Regions from separate parts of the Verrucosispora sp. NA02020 genome, predicted to be linked through region 1. Evidence: predicted binding sites of a transcription regulator. Region 1 holds the regulator's gene; the other holds the start of a gene.

Region 1 (4,415 bases):
CTCGCAGGAGGCGGGCTCGCTGCTCTACGCGCAGCAGGCCGAGCAGCCCCAGGGCGGCGAGGCGGGCGGCGCGGCCGGTGCGGGCGCCGGTGCCGGCGCGGCTGGTGCCGGCGCCACCGGCGGTCCGGCCGGCGGCGCGCGGCCCGGCGCGGACGACGTGGTCGACGCGGAGATCGTGGACGAGGACAAGAAGTGACGGTCCTGGCCGAGCCGATCTCCACGGGCAGAGGGATGAGGTAGTCGCATGACGGAGAAGCCACGAGCCGCCGACCCGGGCAGCACCGGGTCGGCGCCGGGTGGCTCGGCGTCCGAGCCGACCACCGGCGAGACGCCGCGTGTCGTCATCCGTAACAACCGCAAGATCAGCCAGAGTCACGAGCCGGAGGGGACGGCGGCGGACGCCGGCTCCGACACGTCGGCCGAGGGGCTGGTCGAGGACGCCGAGGTCGTGGTCGACGCGATCGAGGTCGAGACCGAGGCGCTGAGCGAGCCGACCACCGAGGGCCCGCCCGTGGTGGACTCCCCGGCCAAGCCGGTCGGAAAACCGTCCGAGGCGGCCGGTCGCGGGCTCGGCGCCGAGGTGGAGGCGCTCCGCGCCGACCTGGAGGAGCGCACTCGGGACCTGCAACGGGTCACCGCCGAGTACGCCAACTACCGCAAGCGGGTCGAGCGGGACCGTGCTCTGGTCACCGAGCAGGCGACCGGCTCGGTGCTGGCCGCGCTGCTGCCGATCCTGGACGACCTGGACCGGGCCCGGGAACACGGCGACCTGGTCGGTCCGTTCGGTTCGGTGGCCGAGCAACTCACCACCGCGCTCGGCAAGTTCGGGCTGACCCAGTTCGGCGAGCAGGGTGACCCGTTCGACCCGACGCTGCACGAGGCCGTGGCGCACCAGACCTCGGCCGACGTCACCGAACCCACCTGCGTGCAGGTGATGCGTCGGGGCTACCAGATCGGTGAGCGGCTGTTGCGACCCGCGATGGTCGCGGTCGCCGACCCGGAATAGTGCACGACGGTGACCGGGCCGTCCCACCCGCCGAACTCCGGTGGGCGGGACGGCCCGGAGCCGGAGGTGGGGAGGAGGTGGACGGTTGAGTTCCAAGGACTGGATCGAGAAGGACTACTACGCGGTCCTGGGCGTGGCGAAGACCGCCTCCGCTGACGAGATCAAGAAGGTGTACCGGAAGCTCGCCCGCGAGTCGCACCCGGACCACAACCCCGGCGACCCCAAGGCCGAGGAGCGCTTCAAGTCGGTCTCCGAGGCGTACGCGGTGCTCGGTGACGACGCCAAGCGCCGCGAGTACGACGAGATGCGCTCGCTGTTCGGCTCGGGCGCCTTCCGGCGCGGTGCCCGCCAGGGTGGCCAGCCCGGCGGCATGCCGTTCGACGTCTCCGACCTGTTCGGCAACGCGCAGTCGGCCGGTGGTGGCCGGTTCGCCGGTGGCGGCATCTCGGACCTGTTCAGCTCGATCTTCTCGGGCGGCGCGGGTGGTGGCGGTGCCACCGGCCCGGCCCGTGGTCGCGACATCGAGACCGAGGTGGCGCTCGACTTCGACGACGCCGTCCGAGGGGTCACGCTGCCGCTGACCCTGCGGGCACCGGGAGTCTGCGACACCTGTCACGGCAACGGTGCGAAGCCGGGCACGGTGCCGAGGACCTGCCAGGTCTGCCACGGCGCCGGGGTGAACCACCGCAACCAGGGTGCGTTCAGCCTCGCCGAGCCCTGCCGCAACTGCCAGGGCGCCGGGACCGTGGTCGACGAGAAGTGCCCGGAGTGCCAGGGCACGGGCGGCGTCACCAAGGCCCGTACGCTCAACGTCCGTTTTCCGGCCGGAGTGGCCGACGGGCAGCGGATCCGGCTGGCGGGCCGGGGCGAGCCGGGCGAGCGCGGCGGCCCGGCGGGGGACCTGTTCGTGCACGTCAAGGTGCGTCCGGACGAGCTGTTCGGGCGCTCCGGTGACGACCTCACGCTGACCGTGCCGATCACCTTCACCGAGGCGGTGCTCGGCACCGACCTGCGGGTGCCGACGCTCGACGGCGCGGTGACCCTGCGGGTGCCCGGAGGTACGCCGAGCGGGCGGATCCTGCGGGCCCGGGGCAAGGGCGTGAGCCGTCGGGACGGGCAGACCGGGGACCTTCTCGTCACGCTCGACGTGGTGGTGCCGGCCCGGGTCTCCGACGAGGCACGCGCGGCCCTGGAGACGTTCGCCGCACAGACCCCGCCGGCGGCGCGAGAACATCTCGACGCGCGGGTGCGTCGGAGCGGATGATGGGTGTAGCGGTGCGGAGGTGAACGGGATGGACGGGTTCGTCGGTTCGGATGACCCCACCTATGAAGCCAAGGTGCTCATGATCTCGGTCGCGGCGCGGATGGCGGGGATGCACCCGCAGACGTTGCGCCAGTACGACCGGCTCGGCCTGGTGCAGGCCGGACGGGCGGCCGGTGGCGGTCGCCGCTACAGCGTGCGGGACGTGGTCCTGCTGCGCGAGGTGCAGCGGCTCAGCCAGGACGACGGTGTCAATCTGGCCGGGATCAAGCGGATCATCGGCTTGGAGCGGCTGTTCGAGCAGGCACAGCAGCGGGTCGCCCAGTTGGAGGCCGAGCTGGAGGCCGCGTACCGCCGGTTGGCCGAGCTGGAGTCGCTGGCCCGCTTCCCCGGGCGCGACCTGGTGCCGACCAACCAGACCTCCACGGCCCTGGTGGTCTGGCGTCCCCGACGCAGCCCCGGCCGCTGACGATCGAGACGGCCCCGGTGCGGTGACAACCGTGCCGGGGCCGTCTCGTGTCTGCGTCGGGGCGGCATCGCGTTCGCGGTCCGCACCCTGCGGATTCCGCCCCGTCCCCGGCCCGTCTCCGTTACCCTGGAATCAGGTCCAAACAACTCAATCCGGACTTCGGCGCTGGCAGGGGGAGCCATGACGGACGAGGCGAAGCAGGTGGCCGAGCAGGCGGAACGCCGGCTCGACCGGTTGGCCGAGAACGTCCAACGGCGCTTCGACCGGATCACCAAGGGGCGGTTCGCCGATCAGATCCGCAGCGGCCGGTTCAGCGGCCGGAGCGGCCGGTCCACCGGACCCGCCCCGTCGGGCGGTCGGTCCGCCGGCCCAGGTCAGGGCCGAGCCGGTCACGGCGCCGGTCGGGTACGGACCGACCAGCACCGCCGCGAGCACGGCGGCCCGCCCCGCTGAGGGGCCACAACGTACGGGCCGGGAGCCACGGGGGCTCCCGGCCCGTTCCCGTTCCCGTTCCACCGCACGTCAGGCCCCCGGCCCGTCCGCACCCCACCGCAAGTAACGCCGCCGCCCGGCCCCTCCGACACACGTCAACCCTCCCGAGGCCGGCAGGCGACGGCACGTCCGCCAGTCAGGTGTGGCCCTACCGTGCCCGGCGCAGGGATCAAGCCTGACCGCCCGGAGCCGGGCACGGTAGGGCCACACCCCCCACGGCAACGGTAGGGCCCCACCCCCACAGCAAGCAGCTAAAGCCGCCGCCCCTCGCGCACCAACCCGCCTTCGCACCACTCGCGGTACACGAACAGCTCCGGTCGGGACAGCAGCACCCGGCTGTTGTGCGACCAGGTGCGCATCATCTCGTCGCCGTTGCGCTCGGCCTGGTCGACGAGCTTGCGGAAGCGACGCTTCGGGTGGGCCCGGAAGTTCGTCCGGATCCCGTCGGCGGCATAGATGTAGAGGCAGTGCAGCGCGAACCGGCGGGCCGGGCAGTGCGCGTCCATCGCCAGGTCGAACAACGTCATGATCAGGCGGTCGCCGGAGACGAGCAGGTCCCAGTCGGGTGGCATGGACGTCAACGGCACCGAGTCGGGCTGGTACGCCCACGATCGCAACTCCGCCGGACTCGGGTCGACGGGGTTGGCGAAGCCGTGGAACGTTGATTCCTGCACGCTCACCGGCCAACCTTCCGCTCGCGTCGGCACCGAGGCGTCCGCCCCCCGCGAACCCCGGCTGCTGGGGCGAAACGGTAACGCGGTACCCGTGAGTACGGGTAGCCCCTACGGAAAGCAATTCGGCATCGGTTGCCTGGCCGGGGTGGTCCGGACGGCCGACGATCACTTTCAGTCCCTGTGTCGTCACCGGTCACGGTCGATCCGGCGCTGCCGACCCGGCCTGCTGCGTCGCCGCCCGTTGTCGCGACCAGCGCCTGAACCAGGTGGCGTCGGGCAGTCGGGCCAGCACAGGCCCGGTCACCACGGTGATCAATACGTACGTGGCGGCCAGGGCGGCCAGCTTCGGCGAACCACTGCCGGCGCTCACCGCGAGGCCGGCGATGACGATGGAGAACTCCCCCCGGGGTGTCAGGGTCAGTCCGGCCCGCCAGCGTCCCGGTTCGGTGATGCCGACCCGCCTCGCGGCCAGGTAACCGGTCGCCGTCTTGGTCGCCGTGGTGACCAGTGCGA
Region 2 (4,415 bases), 4.6 Mb from region 1:
CTCCTTCATCACGTCGCCGAGTTGGCCGGTCAGGGTCAGGCCCGGCTCACCCTCCATGCTGGTGGCCTCGATGAACAGCACGTCGCCGCCGGCACCGGTGACCGCCAGGCCGGTGGCCACGCCGGGCACCGCCGTCCGCTCCGCCGACTCCGGCGTGTGCTTGGGCCGGCCGAGGTAGCGGGTCAGGTCGTCGGCGCCGACGCGGACCGGCGTCGGGTCGTCGGTGAGGGCCACCGCGACCTTCCGCATGACCTTCGCCAGGGCCCGCTCCAGTTGCCGTACGCCGGCCTCCCGGGTGTACTCCCCCGCGATGCGGGCCAGTGCCGGGGCGTCGAGGTCGACCTCGTCGGCGGTCAGCCCGGCCCGTTCCCGCTGCCGGGGCAGCAGGTGGTCCCGGGCGATGGCCACCTTCTCGTCCTCGGTGTAGCCGTCCAGGGTGACCAGTTCCATCCGGTCCAGCAGCGGGCCGGGGATGGCCTCCACCACGTTGGCCGTGGCGAGGAAGAGCACGTCGGACAGGTCGAGGTCGACTTCCAGGTAGTGGTCCCGGAAGGTGTGGTTCTGGGCCGGGTCGAGCACCTCCAGCAGGGCGGCGGCCGGGTCACCGGCGTACCCGACGGAGAGTTTGTCGACCTCGTCGAGCAGCACCACCGGGTTCATCGAGCCGGCCTCGCGCAGGGCCCGCACGATCCGGCCGGGCAGCGCGCCGACGTAGGTGCGCCGGTGGCCCCGGATCTCGGCCTCGTCGCGTACGCCGCCGAGGGAGACCCGGACGAATCTGCGCCCGAGCGCCCGGGCGACGGACTCGCCGAGGCTGGTCTTGCCGACGCCGGGCGGGCCCGTCAGGGCGAGCACCGCGCCGGAGCCGCGCCCGCCGACCACACCGAGGTTGCGGTCGGCCCGGCGGTTGCGCACCGCCAGGTACTCCAGGATGCGGTCCTTGACGTCGGCCAGGCCGGCGTGGTCGGCGTCGAGCACGGCCCGCGCCGCGGCCAGGTCGGTGTTGTCCTCGGTACGCGTGCTCCACGGCATCTCCAGCACCGTGTCGAGCCAGGTACGGATCCAGCCCGCCTCCGGGGAGGCGTCACTGGCCCGCTCCAGCTTGCCGACCTCGCGCAGTGCCGCCTCGCGTACCTTCTCGGGCAGGTCGGCGGCCTCGACACGGGACCGGTAGTCGGCGGAGCCGTCCGGGGCGTCCTCGCCGAGTTCCTTGCGGATCGCGGCGAGCTGCTGGCGCAGCAGGAACTCCCGCTGCGACTTCTCCAGCCCCTCGCGGACGTCGGAGTTGATCTGCTCGGTGACCTCCTGCTCGGCGAGGTGTTCCTTGACCCAGCCGACGAGCAGTTCCAGCCGGGCGGTGACGTCCGGCGCGGCGAGCAGTTCGGTCTTCTGCGCCAGGGTGAGCCAGGGCGCGTAGCCGGCCGAGTCGGCCAGTTCGGAGAGGTCGGTCATCCGCTCCATCGCGTCGATGACCTGCCATGCGCCGCGCTGCTGGAGCACGGAGGTCACCAGGGCGCGGTACTCGCGCGCCAGTTCCCGTGCCTTGCCGGCGGGGGTGGGTTCGTCGATCTCGGTCGCCTCGACCCAGAGCGCCGCGCCGGGTCCGGGCACCCCGGAGCCGATGCGGGCGCGGGCGAGGCCGCGGACGACGGCGGCAGGCTCACCGCTGGGCAGCCGACCCACCTTCTCGATGGTGGCGATCGCGCCGACGGAGCCGTACTCGCCGTCGAGGCGGGGCACGGCGAGCAGCCTGCGGTCGCCGGTGGCGCGGGCCGCGTCGACCGCGGCCTGGGTGGTCGGGTCGAGGGTCACCGGGATGACCATGCCGGGCAGCAGTACCGCGTCGGTCAGTGGAAGTACCGGAAGAGTTGCCATCGAACACCTGCTATCGCATTGAGTTGAGCGTGTCTGACTCAAGTCGACGCGGGTCGGCGTTGTTCCACGGTGTGACCCAGCACACGAACCGGCCTCGATCGGGTGCGGCACCGACACATCCGTACCGACGAACACCGGGTAATCGGGATTTACGCGCGGCGCAAAACGCGAGACGCGGCGGACAGGGGCTTTTGTTGCGCAATTGCGGGGCGATGAGTCAAACTTTGACCACACCCCGCCAGACACAGGGAGTAATCGACGATGGCGAGAAAAGTAATCACGGTGCTGACTGACGACCTCGACGGCGGAAAGGCCGATCGCACGGTCGAGTTCAGCCTGGATGGCGTGAGCTACACCATCGACGTCTCCGACGAGAACGCGGGAGTCCTGCGTAAGGCGCTGGATCCGTTTATCAATGCGGGCCGACGGCTCGGACGCGGCAGCGCCGACACCGGTCGCGGACCGCGTCGCGTCACCGCGGCGGCACCCGGAATGAACCGCGAGCAGAACCGCGCGATCCGGGAATGGGCAGTCGGCAACGGCTACAAGATTTCCGAGCGGGGTCGTATCCCGGTCGAGGTCGTCGAGGCGTACAAGAACCGCTGAACAGCGGCGTCGCCCCACAACGACGCGGGCCGTCCGGAACCTGGTTCCGGACGGCCCGCGTGTTGTTCCGGGTCAGTTGACCTGGATCCGCACCGCGTCGAAGGCGGGGGTCTGGTTGGCCCGCTCCGACATCGGGATACGGTGCGAGCCGTCGCCGGCCCAGACCGCGCACTGTGCGGTGCCGGACTCGGGCAGGCCCGGGATCTGGATGACCACGCTGTCCGGCTGGCTACCGCCGCCGCCGTCCTCGGTGGCCACGAAGAAGGCCGGTACCGGATCCGCCGCCGGCGCCTCGTTCGTGTTGTTCAGCATCCGGCAGGCGGTGTGGAAGTGGCCACGGGTCAGGCCCTCACCGTTGAGCAGCGAGCTCTCCAGGTAGTAGCCACCCTGACCGGCCGGGAGGAAGCGGTCCCGGACCAGGTTGCGGGTGCTGACCCGCAGGGCGAAGCCCTCGTTGCGGTTGATCTGCTGCGGGAACTCGGTGATCAGCAGCGACGGGTTGTTCGCGGCGGAGCCGACCTCACCGAAGGCGGTGCTGATGCAGCGGTTGCCGTTCTGGAAGCCGTCGTGCGGCTGGAGCTGGCTGTTGTTGCAGTTGTTGGCCAGCACGTCGAGGCCGTTGTTGCCTCCGCCGTTGTTGCCGCCGTTGTTGTTGCCCCCGCCGTTGTTCCCACCGTTGTTGGGGTTGTTGCCGCCGTTGTTCCCACCGTTGTTGTTGTTCACCGGCTGCACCTGGCAGGCGGCCAGACCGGCGAGGCCACGCGGCCGGGGGCCGAAGCGGTCGATGGAGATGGTGATTCGGTCGAGCGTGGCCCGCCGCTTGCTGGCCAGCGGGTCGAGGATCGCGTTGCGGATGAACGCCTGGCCCTTGTTGCCCTCGGCGGCCAGGCGCTGGTCGGCCTCGGTGATCTGGGTCTGGAGCAGGGCCAGGTTGCGGTCCACCTCGGCGCGGGCCCGGTCGGGCACCTGCGGCAGGCGGCTCACCACGTCGGGACAGGCCACGGCGAAGGAACCGGCGGGGGTCGCGCCACCGTTGCCGCTGCGGGTCTCCTGGCACTCCTCCACGGACTGCTGCCCGTCACCCCAGTGGTTGGTCACCCACCGGCCGTTCTGGAAGGTACGGGTGGTGGTGGCGCCACGGGCGGTCGGCGCGGTCGCACCCGGGCTGGGCTCGACACACTCGGCCGAGATCGGGCGGGTCTGCTGCTTGTTCGGCCGTCGGTCACCGGCCGACGAGATCTGGGTAACGGCAACGACGCCACCGAAGACGGCGAGCGTGGCACCAACGGCCAGAAGTCGTTTGGTCCGCGTGTTACCTGAGGGTCTGCGTGACCGGGTGGACCTGCGCATCGAATTGCTCTCCTTCTCGATCCGGTACCTGACGCGTGACTCGACGGACCGAACGGAATCGTGGTGGCGCGTTCGACGGAGGCCGTTCGAACGCACCGGTGGTACGTCGACAGACGACGATGCCCTTTCCGCACCGCCTCCCGCGCCCCCGGCGCGGGTTGGGAGATCCTGTCCATTCCCGGTGAGGTACGGCCCCGCCGTGGCGGGAGTTCAAAAGAAGGTGGACTTTTTTTCGACGACCCGGGCCGTACGGCTCCTGGGCAGGTCAGACCTGGTGCAGATGGTCGTAGGCGAAACCGTCCACGAGTTCGTCGCGGCGCTGCCCGAGTCGCCGGATGTCGTCGAGCAGATCGGTGCGATCCACCACGGCGGGACTTTCGTTCTCCAGGGTGCGCAGACGCTCACCGACAGCGAGCGCGGACAGATCCTCGGCCAGTCGTGCGGGATCGACACCACAGGAGAATCGGTGCGTCCGCAGAATGACTCGCTCCACCAGGAACGCGCCGGGCCGCACCTCGACCCAACTCCACCCCTCGACCGGGCCGTCGGCCCAGCGCACGTGCAACCCGCGCAGGATCGGATCC

What was found. The regulator HspR, encoded in region 1, represses chaperone genes until heat shock. The targets are predictions, from matches to a motif close to TTGAGTNNNNNNNACTCAA.
Region 2: the regulator HspR is predicted to act here: its motif matches at 1,899-1,917, upstream of lon (endopeptidase La).

The regions. Positions count from the first base shown of each region.
Region 1 is NZ_CP054923.1:137,725-142,139, forward strand. Features, by position in the region: gene dnaK (molecular chaperone DnaK) at 1-196, shown strand, start outside; gene grpE (nucleotide exchange factor GrpE) at 245-1,006, shown strand; gene dnaJ (molecular chaperone DnaJ) at 1,092-2,270, shown strand; gene HUT12_RS00640 (heat shock protein transcriptional repressor HspR) at 2,299-2,736, shown strand; gene HUT12_RS00645 (hypothetical protein) at 2,917-3,189, shown strand; gene HUT12_RS00650 (hypothetical protein) at 3,480-3,908, opposite strand; gene HUT12_RS00655 (cation:proton antiporter) at 4,096-4,415, opposite strand, start outside.
Region 2 is NZ_CP054923.1:4,688,320-4,692,734, forward strand. Features, by position in the region: gene lon (endopeptidase La) at 1-1,875, opposite strand, end outside; gene HUT12_RS20460 (Lsr2 family protein) at 2,137-2,481, shown strand; gene HUT12_RS20465 (hypothetical protein) at 2,554-3,831, opposite strand; gene HUT12_RS20470 (DUF2726 domain-containing protein) at 4,097-4,415, opposite strand, start outside.